DNA from 4 places in the Bradyrhizobium diazoefficiens genome. Region 2 is predicted to be linked to each of the others. Evidence: predicted binding sites of a transcription regulator. Region 2 holds the regulator's gene; each other region holds the start of a gene.
The links. Region 2 encodes LexA, which represses DNA repair genes until DNA is damaged. Its sites were predicted from a motif close to TGTTCNNNNTGTGTTCNG; they were not measured.
Positions count from the first base shown of each region.

Region 1: the regulator LexA is predicted to act here: its motif matches at 1,636-1,653, upstream of JJC00_RS27265 (putative DNA modification/repair radical SAM protein).
Region 3: the regulator LexA is predicted to act here: its motif matches at 1,866-1,883, upstream of uvrA (excinuclease ABC subunit UvrA).
Region 4: the regulator LexA is predicted to act here: its motif matches at 2,127-2,144, upstream of JJC00_RS36330 (helicase-related protein).

Region 1 covers NZ_CP067102.1:5,850,400-5,854,030, forward strand. Annotated here, with positions in the region: gene JJC00_RS27255 (Y-family DNA polymerase) at 1-776, opposite strand, end outside; gene JJC00_RS27260 (ImuA family protein) at 673-1,500, opposite strand; gene JJC00_RS27265 (putative DNA modification/repair radical SAM protein) at 1,733-2,968, shown strand; gene JJC00_RS27270 (UdgX family uracil-DNA binding protein) at 2,968-3,631, shown strand, end outside.
Region 2 covers NZ_CP067102.1:4,181,237-4,184,867, forward strand. Annotated here, with positions in the region: gene JJC00_RS19460 (ComEC/Rec2 family competence protein) at 1-424, shown strand, start outside; gene JJC00_RS19465 (hypothetical protein) at 435-869, opposite strand; gene JJC00_RS19470 (hypothetical protein) at 1,061-1,264, opposite strand; gene lexA (transcriptional repressor LexA) at 1,459-2,160, opposite strand; gene JJC00_RS19480 (molybdopterin molybdotransferase MoeA) at 2,336-3,547, opposite strand.
Region 3 covers NZ_CP067102.1:4,300,369-4,303,999, forward strand. Annotated here, with positions in the region: gene uvrA (excinuclease ABC subunit UvrA) at 1-1,770, opposite strand, end outside; gene JJC00_RS20085 (outer membrane protein) at 2,094-2,846, opposite strand; gene JJC00_RS20090 (outer membrane protein) at 3,005-3,631, opposite strand, start outside.
Region 4 covers NZ_CP067102.1:7,776,358-7,779,988, forward strand. Annotated here, with positions in the region: gene JJC00_RS36330 (helicase-related protein) at 1-1,941, opposite strand, end outside; gene JJC00_RS36335 (DUF3108 domain-containing protein) at 2,656-3,465, opposite strand.

The DNA of each region.
Region 1 (3,631 bases), 1.7 Mb from region 2:
ATCGGTTCGGCGAAACGTTTTTCCACGATGTAGTCGGGCAGCGGCTTGCGCGGGCTGATCGGCGCATCGCCCTGCCCCAGCGCATGCGCAAGCAAGGTCGAGAACCGCGCGCCGAACCGCGCCGTGATTTCGCTCGGCGCGCGCGAAGCGACATCGCCGATGGTTTTCAGCCCGGCGCGGCGCAGGCCGGTGGTAATGGCTTCGTCCGCACCGAGTGCGGACACCGGAAACCGGTCGATCGCCGCTGCCTCCCCGCCATCGGCAACGATGGAGCCCGTGGCCTGCCGTGTCAGCGTGCGCGCGCAGACCGAGGTGCCGGCAATCGCCGCACTGACGGCAAAGCCCTGGCGCGCGAGCGACCGGACCAGCGTCTGCAACAATGCTGCCTCGCCGCCGAACAGATGCGCGCAGCCGGTGATGTCGAGGAACAGCCCGTGCGGCGGATCGAGCGCCACCAGCGGGGTGAAGCGGTCGCACCAGTCGGCGATGTCGCTCAGCGTCTTCGCGTCGGCCACGACATCGGCGTCGAACACTTTCAGGTCCGGGCACATCGCCCGTGCATTCGCGAGCGCCTGACCAATATGCAGACCAAGGCGCTCGGCGGCTTCATCCAGCGCATGGATCACCAGCGCGTTGTTGTCCTTGATGACAACGATGCTCGGATCATTGGTTCTACCCAGCCCGGCGCTGCTGAAGAACCGCTGGATCCGGTCGATCGGCAGGCGCGGCAGCCACAGGCTGAGGATACGCCGACGGTTCATTGAACTGGCACTCATCACATTTCCATTCCATGATCCACCGGCCACACGGGCCATGACGATTACGCAACAGCTCGACATCGAAGCGCGGCGCGCCCCAAGCACTCCATGCTGACCCCGGCGGCGAATGCGCGGCGCGCAGCATCCATCGCGTCTCCGCCGTCGAGGGCAATGGCTGCGCCGCCATCCGCAACAAGAGGCCGGTGACGCCGGACGATTGCGCGGCCAGCGTCAGCTTGCGGCTTGCCACCAGATCGAACTGCCTGGTCTCGCCCCAGAGCTCGAGCACAACGGCGCCGAGCGCATCGCAGGCGAGCGCATCGGCCGAGGTGCGCAGCGCGCTCTCGACATCAGCCGCACGCACCATCACCACCCGGCGCGGATCGAGGCCGAGCTCGGCGAGCCCGCTCATCGACAGCGCGCCAGTTTCAAGTTCCGAGAAATCCTGCCGCACCCACAGCAACGGCTTGCGCACCGTGACGCGGCCCGCAAGACCGGTGACAAAACCCGTCGCGGCCGCACCCTGACGCCCCTCGCAAAACACCTCGTGGATCGCCGCGCGCGCGAGCCCGCCTTTCAACGCGCGGTCCACCTCACCGTGGCCGAGCGCGACGCGGTCGTGATGATGCACGACCTCCGCCGTCTCGATCCGTTCGATCTGGCTGCGCAAGGTCGCAAGCGCGCTCATGCGTGCGGTGGCGCATGATCCGCCAAAGTGTGAGCGGTTTGGCGACAAGATCATGCGCCCTCTTAAAAAGAAGAGCGCGATCGGACGCAAAACCGGCGACCACTTTTGCTGATCGCGCTCTGCATGCTCGCCGCTCCTCAAAAGATTGATGCCGTGGCTTTCAAAAGAAGAACCAACGGCTGGCTCATTTGTTCATGATATGTTCTAATATAAAGCTAACGGCGCACGAAGAGTCAACCGAATTGCGCTCAATCGAATTCATGAGCCGAATCAAAGGGATTCCGGGATGGACGTACAACGCAAGCTGGTGATCCTGGCAGACGCCGCCAAGTACGATGCCTCCTGTGCCTCCAGCGGCACCGAAAAGCGGGATTCCAGCGACGGCAAGGGCATGGGCTCGACCGCGCCCGGCATGGGCATCTGTCATTCCTACGCGCCGGACGGACGCTGCATCTCGCTGCTCAAGGTGCTGCTCACCAACGCCTGCAATTACGACTGCCTCTATTGCGTCAACCGCGCCTCCTCGAACGTGCCGCGCGCCCGCTTCACCATCGACGAGGTGGTCAAGCTGACGCTCGATTTCTACCGGCGCAATTACATCGAGGGATTGTTTCTTTCCTCCGGCATCATTCGCAGCCCCGACTACACCATGGAGCAAGTGGTCAGCGTCGCGCGAAAGCTGCGCGAGGAGCATCACTTCCGCGGCTACATCCATCTCAAGACCATTCCGGAGGCCGACGACGCGCTGATCGCGGAGGCCGGCAAATATGCCGACCGTCTCTCCATCAATATCGAGATGCCCGAGGAGACGAGCCTGCAGCAATTCGCGCCGGAAAAAGACGTGCGCGCGATCCGCCGCACCATGGGCCGGCTGCGGCTGAAGCTGGACGAAGCCGAGGACAATTGCAGCACCAAGACGAAGGCGAAACCGCAGCGCTTTGCGCCGGCAGGACAAAGCACGCAGATGATCGTCGGCGCAGATGGCGCGAACGATCACACCATCCTCCACACCAGCGCCAATCTCTACGGTTCATACCGGCTGCGGCGCGTCTATTACTCCGCCTTCAGCCCGATCCCCGATGCCAGCCGCGCGTTGCCTCTGGTACAGCCGCCACTGCTGCGCGAGCACCGGCTCTACCAGGCCGACTGGCTGATGCGGTTCTACGGTTTTGACGTCGGCGAGATCGTCGACGACAGCGCCATGCTGCCGCTCGACATCGATCCAAAGCTCGCCTGGGCGCTGCGCCACCGCGATCGCTTCCCGCTCGACGTCAACCGTGCCAGCCGCGAGGAGCTCTTGCGCGTGCCGGGCTTCGGCACCAAGGCAGTCGAGCGCATCATCGCGACGCGGCGCACCACCACGATCCGCCTTTCCGATCTGGCGCGGCTGCACGTGCCCCGCAACAAGGCGCTGCCGTTCATCGTGCTCAGCGATCACCGGCCTAGGCCACATCACCTCGACGAGGCGCGGCTGATCGATCGGTTCAAGTCGAAAACAACGCAACTGGGGTTTGGCTTCTGATGCAGCACATCATCCTCGAAACCGAAACCGATTTCGACGGCTGGCGCAAAGCCGCGCGCACGCTCGTGCTTCATCACGCGAAGCCCACCGATGTCACCTGGGCCGTGCAAGGCGGCGAAGCCGAGTTGTTCGCGCCGCCCGCGCTGTCTCCAATCCTCGAGGTGAACGACGGCACCTTCAACGTCTCGGCAAAATTCGTCGATCTCGCCCAGGCCGCCATCCTGCATCGTGATCCCCAGCGTTTTGCGATCCTCTATCGCCTGCTCTGGCGGCTGAAGGACAATCACGATCTCATCGATGTCGCGACCGATCCCGACGTCGGGCAGGTCACGGCGATGGCAAGAGCGGTTCATCGCGACGAGCACAAGATGCACGCCTTCGTGCGCTTCCGCGAGATCGGCCGCGAGCGCGCCGCGCATTACGTCGCCTGGTTCGAGCCGGAGCATCATATCGTCGAGCTCGCCGCCCCATTCTTCGCCAGGCGCTTTGCCGACATGCCGTGGTCGATCCTGACGCCCGATCTCTGCGCGCATTGGGACGGCCACGCGCTTTCATTCACGCCGGGCGTGAGCAAGAACGAAGCACCGGGCGAGGACCGGCTCGAGGAAACCTGGCGGCGCTATTACGCCAGTATCTTCAATCCGGCGCGGTTGAAGGTGAAGG
Region 2 (3,631 bases):
CGCGGCGGACGCCGACCCGCGCGATGCGGCCAGCGCCTCGCTCAGTAAAGGCGTGTCGTGTGACGAGTCCGGCTGCGTGACGCCACTCGCCGACGGCCGGATGATTGCGCAGGCGCTGCGCATCGACGCGCTGAACGACGATTGCAGCCGCGCGGCACTGGTGGTGACGTCAAGGCCCGCGCCGCCGGATTGCGGTGCCATGGTGGTCGATCGGCCGCGTCTCGCGCGCCAGGGCGCGCTGGCGCTGACGCAGCGTGGCGACGGTTTTGCGATTGCGGCGGTGAAGTCGAGGGGTGCAAACCGCCCCTGGTCGCCGGCGGCGGCCGGCGATGGAGATTTCGAACGGACCCTCATGCCAAGGTCGGCGGCTCCGCGCGCCAAAGACGCAACGCCGTCAGAGGCCGACCTTCAGGCCGAGGACTGAGGTCGACCTATCAGCCGATCGGCAGACGCGGGGACGTCGAGTGGCTGTCGGCGATGACATGCGGCTTGTGCTCGCGCTCGCCGAGCGGCTGCGTCACGGGCAGCTGCAGCACGGTTGCACGCTGGCCTTCCACGAGCTGCGTCACCAGCACGTATTTGCCGTCGGGGAATTCGATCGCGTCGTGATGACGATCAGGAACGTGCGGATCGACCTTGCCGAACTTGCCGACGCGCGAGTTGACGGTGCGCGTCCAGATCCAGCGATTATCGTAGCGGACGTTGTCGGCGAAGGCGAGCTCCGTTCCCGGCAGCAGGCAGACCGCAACTGACATGTCGGCTTCGGAAGCGAAGCCGCGCGTCGAGGTGCCACGGAACGTTGTCGTGACGATCGTCTCGCCAACCTCTGCGGGACGGGTCGCGACGGCATGCAGGCTATAGTCACACATCGGGTGCTCCTCAATCGGGATAGAGCACCGCGCCTCTTCTGAGGCGCAGGCCTCTATCAGAGTGGAAGCCTGTGATCATATGCGATGTTGGGGGCAAATCTGCGGCTTGGATCCGCAAGCCGCCATCACAATATCTTTTTCAAATACGTGAGGAACAAAGCCTGCTCTCATGCATTTGGAGAGCCGTTCGGTCAACGGCCTGCGGGCGCTGACCAGCCCGCATACGGCCAGGCCGGCGGGGTGGGCCGTGTGACGGCGTTGCGGGCATCGCGGAATTGTTCGTTCGTTGCCTGCGGAGCTTTGTGGGCGTGATGCGGCTTTTGTGCCGCGAAGGCTTGCGACGCTGATGCTGCGATCAGCGCCATCGTGACAGTGCTCAATACGAGCTTGCGCATGGTGGCCTCCTCGGTCTTCTTAAAGGCCTGCGAAGCGATGCGTGCTTCGTTGCGGCGTGCCGAGGATGTAGCGCTGGAGAGGGGGCCGGATAATCTGTGCAAAACCAGAAAGACTATCCAGCCGGAGCGGACAATCGTCCGCTCCAATCGTTGATGGTGGTCGTCGATTGCGACGCGCTCAGTACTTGACGCGCTCAGTACTTGCGGTACAGCCCGATCAGCTTGCCCTGGATCTTGACCCGGTTGGGCGGCAGGATGCGGACCTCATAGGCCGCATTCGCCGGCTCGAGCGCGATCGAGGCGCCACGGCGGCGGAAACGCTTCAAGGTTGCTTCCTCGTCGTCGATCAGGGCGACGACGATGTCGCCGGTGTCGGCGCTCTCGTTGCGCTGGATCAGCGCCATGTCGCCATCGAGAATGCCGGCTTCCACCATTGAGTCGCCACGCACTTCGAGCGCGTAATGCTCGCCCGAGCCGAGCATGTCGGGCGGGACGCTGATGGTGTGGCTGCGGGTCTGCAACGCCTCGATCGGCGTACCGGCCGCGATCCGGCCCATCACGGGCACCGCAACGGGACGCTCACCCTCGTCGGCGGGCGGGCTCGACGTCGTGCGTACCTTGCCGAGATTGCCTTCGATGACGCTCGGCGTGAAGCCGCGGCGGCTGCCGGCGGCGGCCTGGAGCTCAGGCAGCTTGATCACCTCGATGGCGCGGGCGCGGTTGGGCAGGCGCCGGATGAAGCCGCGCTCCTCGAGCGCAGTGATCAGGCGATGGATGCCCGATTTCGAGCGCAGATCGAGCGCGTCCTTCATCTCGTCGAAGGAGGGCGGCACGCCGCTTTCCTTCAGGCGCTCGCTGATGAACCGCAGGAGCTCGTATTGTTTGCGCGTTAACATCTCGACCAAAATCCCCCGGTTGATGTCGTTCGATTCCGAGACGTGAATTCGGCAATAAGCCGCTGCACGCTCGAAACAAATCATGAACGGACACTATATGTTCGATACATGTTCCGCAACTGCTTAATTTACCGTGAACGCGACAAAGTTCGCGGAACGGTTGCGAACGAAGCGCTCAAACGGGCAGTCGCAGCACCTCGCAGGGCGCTCCCGCTTCGGCCTTCGGTGCGAACGGTTCGCGCACGAGAAGTGCCTGTGCCGCAGCGAGATTCGCAAGCAGCGAGGAGTCCTGGCGATTGACGGGAAGGGCGATCAGCGTGCCGTCATCACGCACATCGAGGCGGGCGCGCAGATAATCCTCGCGCTGGTCATTGGCGCCGACGTCGCGGCCGAGCACGGCGCGTTCGCGGCGGTGATGAACCATCGAACGGCCCGACAACGCGCGAATCAGCGGCACCATGAACAGGAAGCCGCAAACATAGGATGACACGGGATTGCCGGGCAGGCCGATCACGCGCATCGCCCCGAGCTGCCCGTTCATCATCGGCTTGCCCGGCCGCATCGCGATCTTCCAGAACGCCATCGACGTGCCTTCGTCGCGGAGCGCCTGCTGCACCAGATCGTGGTCGCCGACCGAGGCACCGCCCGTGGTGATCAGGATGTCGGCGCCGGATTCGCGCGCGCGGCGGATGCCGGCGGTGGTGGCGGCAAGCGTGTCGGCCGCAATCCCGAGGTCGATGGTGTCAGCCCCCTCGCTGCGGGCGAGCGCATGCAAGGCGTAGCCATTGGAATAGACGATCTGGCCATGGCCGGGCGTGGCGCCCGGCATCACCAGCTCGTCGCCGGTGGCGAGAATCGCGACCTTTGGACGACGCTGGACGCTAAGGTGCGGGTGGTTCATGCCGGCGGCGAGCGCGAGGTCGCGCTCGGTGAGCCGGGCGCCCTTGTGCAGCAGCACGTCACTCTCGGAGAAATCGATGCCGGCCGGCCGAATGTGCCGCCCGGTGACGGCTGCCTCCTTGATCGCGATGCGCTCGCCATCGGCGACGGTATCCTCCTGGATCACGACTGCATCAGCGCCGTCGGGAACGACGCCACCAGTGAAGATCCGGACCGCTTCGCCGGCGCCGACAGTTCCCGCAAACGGACGGCCGGCAGCGACCTCGCCAATGACGGCGAGCTGCGTGTCAATCCTGGCCGCATCGGCCGCGCGGACGGCATAGCCATCCATCGCCGACATCGCCTGCGGCGGCTGCGTCCGCCGCGCCGCGACGTCGCGCGCAAGCACGCGATGGAAGGCCGCGTCGAGCGCGACCGATTCCTCGGGCAGCGGCTCCGCACCCGCGAGCACGGCAGCGAGCGCATCGGAAACCGGCATGAGGGCCACGGGTGAAAGCTCCTGCTTGGGCAACGCAACGATCACGTTACGGCAAGCGTTCTAGCCGAGTGCGGGCGCCGAGGCAAAATGGCC
Region 3 (3,631 bases), 120 kb from region 2:
CAGCAGAATGGCATCCTCGTCATGTTCGACCACGATCACGGTGTTGCCGAGGTCGCGAAGCCGCTTGAGGGTGTCGAGCAGGCGCGCGTTGTCGCGCTGGTGCAGGCCGATCGACGGCTCGTCCAGCACGTAGAGCACGCCCGTCAGGCCCGAGCCGATCTGCGAGGCCAGGCGGATGCGCTGGCTCTCGCCGCCGGACAGCGTGCCGGAGGAGCGGGAGAGGGTGAGATAGTTGAGGCCGACGTCGAGCAGGAAGGTGAGGCGTTCGCGGATCTCCTTGAGGATGCGTCCGGCAATCTCGTTCTGCTGCGCGTTCAGCGCTTCCGGCACAGTTTCGAACCACGCGCCGGCGCCCTTGACGGACAGCTCAGAAATCTCGCCGATATGCTTGCCGCCGATTCTGACGCAGAGCGCCTCGGGCTTGAGCCGGAAACCGTTGCAGGCGCCGCAGGGCACGTCGTGGAAGTATTTCGCCAGCTCCTCGCGCGCCCACTCGCTCTCGGTTTCGCGGTAGCGGCGGTTGATATTGGTGATGACGCCTTCGAACGGCTTCTTGGTGTCGTAGGAACGGACGCCGTCCTCGTAGGAGAACTTGATCTCGTCCTCGCCGGAGCCATGGAGGATCGCGTCTCTCGTCTTCTTGGGCAGATCCTTCCACTTGCTGGTCAGCGTGAACTTGTAGTGCTTGCCGAGCGCGGTCAGCGTCTGCGTGTAATAGGGCGACGACGATTTGGCCCAGGGCGCGATCGCGCCCTTGCCGATCGCGAGCTCCTTGTCGGGGATGACGAGGTCTTCATCGACATGCTGCTCGACGCCGAGGCCGCCGCAGGCCGGGCACGCGCCGTAGGGGTTGTTGAACGAGAACAGGCGCGGCTCGATCTCGGGGATGGTGAAGCCGGACACTGGACAGGCAAACTTTTCCGAGAACAGGATCCGCTCGGGGCCGCTCTTGTCGTGGATTTTTGCGGTCTTCTTTTTCTCCTCGACCGGCGCCGCCGCAGGCGCGTCGGCAAACTCGACCACGGCGAGGCCCTCGGCGAGCTTCAGTGCGGTCTCAAAACTTTCGGCGAGGCGCTGGCCGATGTCGGCGCGCACCACGATGCGGTCGACGACGACGTCGATGTCGTGCGGGAATTTCTTGTCGAGAACAGGCGCTTCCGCAAGCTCGTAAAAGGTGCCGTCGATCTTGACGCGCTGAAAGCCCTTCTTGAGCCATTCGGCAAGCTCTTTGCGGTACTCGCCCTTGCGGCCACGCACGACAGGCGCGAGCAGATAGAGGCGAGTGCCTTCGGGCAGCGCCAGCACGCGGTCGACCATCTGCGAGACGGTCTGGCTCTCGATCGGAAGTCCGGTCGCGGGCGAATAGGGCACGCCGACGCGCGCCCAGAGCAGGCGCATGTAGTCGTAAATCTCTGTGACGGTGCCGACGGTGGAGCGCGGGTTCTTCGACGTCGTCTTCTGTTCGATCGAGATTGCCGGCGACAGGCCGTCGATCTGGTCGACATCAGGCTTCTGCATCATCTCCAGGAACTGGCGTGCATAGGCCGAGAGCGACTCGACATAGCGGCGCTGGCCTTCGGCGTAGATGGTGTCGAAGGCGAGCGACGATTTGCCGGAGCCGGAGAGGCCGGTGAACACCACGAGCTTGTCGCGGGGAATCTCGACGTCGATGTTCTTGAGGTTGTGCTCGCGCGCGCCACGGATCGTAATTGCGCGCAGGTGTGACCCCGCGTTCTGCTGTTGGCGCTTCGCCTTGATCACTTCATCCATCCGAGTTGCCCTCAAGGAATCCCAAAGGTGCGCGATCGCGCCGACGTAAAAGGCGCGCTTCGCCGGAACCGGGATCGGCGCCGATGGGGTTGCGAGCGAACGTAGGAAGAACGGAGACGGATTTCTAGTGCGACTTGCGAATCGTCAACGGATTGTTGGCGCGCTGGCGGGACTTGGCAGCAGGTCTTGCAGCAGCTGCGTCGTCCGGAACAAGCGAAGGGCCGGCCGCGAGGCCGGCCCTTCGTTCACCATTGACTGCGGACCTTGGGGAATCCGCAGATGGGGAGGACCTTGGAGGGAGTCCTCCGGAGTTCGTAGCTGGCTCAGTATTTGGCGACGACCGGGCCGCCCCAGCGGTAGTTGACGCGGATCAGCCCGATATCGACGTCCTGGCCAATCCGCTCGGTGCGTCCCGGCGGAACGAGGATACTGCTGGCGAGATCGCCGCCGTGATGGCCGAGGAACAGATGGTCGTACTCACCGCCGATCGACCAGTTCTCCGCAAAGGCGTATTCCACGCCGAAGCCCGCGCTGTAGCCCCAGCGGGTCTGGCTGAGCGTGTTGGACACGACGCCGACGCCCGGAATGAACTCGTCGTATTTGTCGTGCGCGACGGCGGCGCCGGCCTTGCCGTAGAACAGCAGGCTGTTCACGGTGTAGCCGAGCTGGCCGGTGAACAGACCAAAGCTGTCGATCCTGGTCCGGTTGTTCAGGGGCGCCAGCACCAGGCTGACATTGTTGCCTTTGAAGTCGGCCCAGTTACCCTGGGCTTCGACGCCGAGAACCCAGTGCGCCTTCTGCCAGCGATAGCCGAGCTGGGCACCGACCGTGCCGCCGCTGGCATTGTGGCAGCCTTCGCCGACGGCCGGATCGATCGGAACACCGCTGACGGCAACAACGCTCCAGCAGGCATGGCCGAGGCCGCCGCCACCATTGATGCCGCCGTAAACGCCGGTCCATTCGAGGGCGGCTAGCGGTGCCACCGGCGCCTTATAGAGCGGGAGATCCGCGGCACCGGCCGGCGCGACTGCGCCGAGTGCGAACAAGCCGACCGCGGCCAGCGCGCAAGTTTTCATGTCAGATCCCCAACTCGCTCAAGCAATTCGCGAGCGCAATGCGTGCGCCCTACGATTCCTTGACGGTTCGGCGCGCCGGGCCGCGAAAACAAAAAGGCCGGCACAAGGCCGGCCTTTCGTAACGATGTGACGCAGGTGGCGAAGATCAGTACTTCAGCTCAGTACTTGGCGACGACCGGGCCACCGAAGGTGTAGTTCAGGCGGACGGTGCCCATATCCACATCCTGCTTGATGCTGTCCGTGCGGAAGGGCAGGCCAAACGCAGTGAAGCTGTCGCTGTGCTTGCCCATGAACAGGTGGTCGTATTCGATCGCCACCGACCAGTTCGGCGCGAAACCGAACTCGATGCCCGTGCCGACGACGCCACCCCAACGGGTCTCGGTCGCCTCGCCGAACGTGACGCCGGCCAGAGTGCCGCTGAACTTGTTGTGGGTGACGGCCGCGCCGCCCTTCACGTACCAGAGCACGTTGTTCCAAGCGTAACCGACTTGACCGGTGAAGAGGCCGATGGCGTCGATCTTGGTATTGTTCACCAGCGGGAAAAAAGCGGCCGGCGTGCTTGTGTTCGAGCCCTTCAGATCAGCCCAATCACCCTGCGCTTCGACGCCGAACACCCAAGCGGCGGACTGCCACCGATAACCGATTTGACCGCCGGCGAGAGCGCCGGTCGCATCATGGCAACCCTCGCTCGTCGTGGGGACGGCAGCACCGCCGACGCTGGTCGTGTCCCAGCAATTGTGGCTCGAGCCGCCACCGGCATTGGCGCCGATGTAGAAGCCGGTCCA
Region 4 (3,631 bases), 3.6 Mb from region 2:
GGCGATGCCGCGGGCAATGCCGGTGACGTCCTCGGCCTTGGATAGCTCGAACATCGGCCCAAGCAGCTTCTCGATATGCGTCTTGAGCCAGAGGTCGAGCCGCGCCTGCACCTTCTCACGGGGGCTACCGGTCAGCCGCTCATCCGAGATGATGCGGATGCGCGGATGCAGCGCCTCCTCTGCGGCGGTCAGCCGCGCCACCGCGTCACCGGTCCAGCGAATGGTGCCGTCCGAGGTCAGCACGAACTGATCGTCCGGTGCGTTGCCCAGCCTTTCGGCACGCGTATTGATCTCGCCGGCGAGCACCGCTTGCGCGGCAGCCTGCAAGGCTTTCGCATCGGAGCCGGCTTCCGCCGCATCCGGTGCAAAGGTGAAGCCATCGAGGCGGCCGATGACATGGCCTTCGACGATGACTTCGCCGGTCTTGCCGATTTCCGTATTCAAGCTCGTGTTCTCCCGCAGGCGGCGCATCAATACACTGGTCCGGCGATCAACGAAACGCTCAGTCAAGCGTTCATGGAGCGCATCCGATAATTTATTTTCGACCTCGCGGGCGATCCCCTGCCAGCGTTCGGGGTCTTTCAGCCAGTCCGGGCGGTTGGCGACGAAGGTCCAGGTGCGAATCTGCGCGATCCGGGCCGACAGCGTGTCGATGTCGCCGTCGACGCGGTCGGCCTGGTCGACCTGGGCGGCAAACCAGGAATCGGGGATGCAGCCCTTCTGCATCAGAAAGCCGTAAAGGGTGGTGACAAGCTCGGCATGGGCGGCAGGCGACAGCTTTCGGTAGTCCGGGACCTGGCAGGCCTCCCAGAGACGCTCCACGGCGGCATTGCCATGCGCGATATCGCGCACCTCGACGTCGCGGGCGGCGTGGTCGAGCACGCGCATGTCCTCGGCGATCGGCGCGCGCGTCAGCGTCTCATGGCCGGGGGACAGGTTCAGCGAAACCTGGAGCGCGCCGAGGGAGGAGAAATCCAGCTTCGAGTTGCGCCATTGCAGCATCTTCACGGGGTCGAAGATGTGGTTCTGGAGCGCGTTCACCAGCTCCGGCTCGAACGGGCCGCAGCGCCCCGTCGTCCCAAACGTGCCGTTGCGCGTGGCGCGCCCCGCACGCCCGGCGATCTGGGCGAACTCGGCCGGCGTCAGCCGGCGGAACTGGTAGCCGTCGAACTTGCGATCGGAGGCAAAGGCGACGTGGTCGACGTCGAGATTGAGGCCCATGCCGACGGCGTCGGTGGCGACGAGATAGTCGACGTCGCCGTTCTGGAACATCTCGACCTGCGCATTGCGCGTGCGCGGGCTGAGCGATCCCAGCACCACGGCAGCGCCGCCATGCTGCCGCTTGACCAACTCGGCGATGGCGTAGACCTCGTCGGCCGAGAACGCGACAATCGCGGTCCGGCGCGGCTGGCGCGTGATCTTGCGGTCGCCGGCGAATTCCAGCTGCGACAGCCTGGGACGGGTGATCATGGAGACGCCGGGCAACAGCCGCTCGATGATCGGGCGCATGGTGGCTGCACCCAGCAGCAGCGTCTCGTCGCGGCCGCGGCGGTTGAGGATGCGGTCGGTGAAGACGTGGCCGCGTTCCAGATCGGACGCGATCTGGATCTCGTCGACGGCAAGGAAGGAGACGTCGAGGTCGCGCGGCATCGCCTCGACCGTCGAGACCCAATAGCGCGGGTTCTTCGGCTTGATCTTCTCCTCGCCGGTGATCAGCGCCACGGCCTCTGGCCCGACGCGCCCGACGATCTTGTTATAGACCTCGCGCGCCAACAGCCGCAGCGGCAGGCCGATCATGCCCGAGGAATGCGCGAGCATCCGTTCGATGGCGAGATGGGTCTTGCCGGTGTTGGTCGGCCCGAGCACCGCCGTGACGCCAGCGCCAGGAACGCGATTGGAAAGCGCGCGCTCGGACGCGAAGGGGGAGGGAGAAAAGGCCATGTCTGAATGATTAGGTAATGGCGATTGGGGCGAATGTCAGTGCTGTTTGGGGCGGTGCGGTGCGGATCGCTCGCCACACGCACAACTGTCATCGCCCGGCATGACAGCGGAGAACGCGGTGACGCTTCCCCAAACCTCGCGCAACTGTCTCACTTTGCGACGCTTTTCCCTGTGTCCTTAAGCTTCGGAACGACTCTAGAACGAATCGCGGCCGAATCGCTGACTCCCTGGTGAGTCCTGTTACGTTCACGCAACATGTCGCGGGGCTCTTGTTTCCATCGCACTAGATGGAGTTTTGGGCTGTCGCACAAGCGACGATTTGGTGCCCGATTTCCTTAAGTTGGGGATGGCGCGGAGTCGAATCAGAATCGGCGAGGAGTCAAATGGATTCCGGGAAGCGGAGGCCCGCTCAGCCCATTTCGCGAAAACAACCCCATGCACAGTAGCTAAGTCATTGATATCACTAAGGAGGCCGCAGCCAGCCGAATCTCGCTCGCCCGTCGTCCCCGCGCAATGGCAAAAGCCATTGTCGCTGGAGGTGCGAGTGGTGCGGTGCGTAGCATCGCGCCGGGAGCCTCGAAGGATGGACGGCCCGGCTGAGGGGCAGGCGCTGATGTCCTCGCGGGAACAGCCGGGCTGTCGTCCTTCGAGGGCCGCCGAAGAGGCGGCCACCTCAGGATGACGGTCTGAGAGGGGAGTACGCGGCCTCAGACTTTACTGCGTCTTCGCCACTCTTGGCGGCTGGGCGGTGGTGATGAAGCTGGTCGCTTCCAGCATGGCCGGCCCCAGTGGCGTCGGCACTTTCAGCCAGAACGGAACCAGAATCCGCGTGCCGGCGACCGGCGCGAAGGCGATTTCGATGTTGCGCTGGGCGGCGAGGTATTTGATCACGGGGCGATCGGGGATGTAGCCGGCGATCGGCACGAAATAGAGCGCGCAGACCACGACCGGGCCGCGATAGCCCTTCTCGGCCTTCACCGTCTCCATGCGCTTGAAATCGAGCTTGAGCTCGTAGCGCATGCGGCCGTCGAACACGGGCGCGCTGCCATGGCAGGCCTCCGGCGACAGCGGATCGCCGGTGCCTGGCACGCGCACCAGTGAGGCCGTCATCGGATCGAACACGCCGCGGCGATGGGCGTCCGTCACCACGATGCGGTCGGCATCGACAGGCGGTTCCGGAATGATGCCGAACTCCTTCACATTGCCCTTGTCGAGGGTGATGTGGATCTCTTCGGTCTTCTTCGAGGTGGTGGTGGAGGCCTGGTAGGCCGACGCGACCAGCGCGCCATTGACGATGCGCCCCTGCGAGGCGCCGGTGCCGGACCCGCCCGCGAACGACTTCAAAATGCCTGTGGTGCCACCGGAGGCGGCGGCGGAAAACACGTCGTCCTGGATATCGATGTTCCAGGCGCCACGGCCGACCGGAATGCCTGATAGCGTCGCCTCATACTGCGCCTCGAGCTTGCCCTGCGCCGCCGCAGGCTCCGCCGCCCACGCCAGCACCAGCCCGCCAACAGCGGCCAGCGCCAGCCGGACGACAACGGCCAGCCGGCCGGCCGAGCGCAGCCGGGGCGGAAGGAGGGGTGACGTGTGCACGAGACGATCCAATCGGGAAGCGAGTGTCTGTTACTTAAGCCTGTTACGGCCACAAGCAATGCATCCGGGCGCTAAGAGCCGGGAACTCACCAGA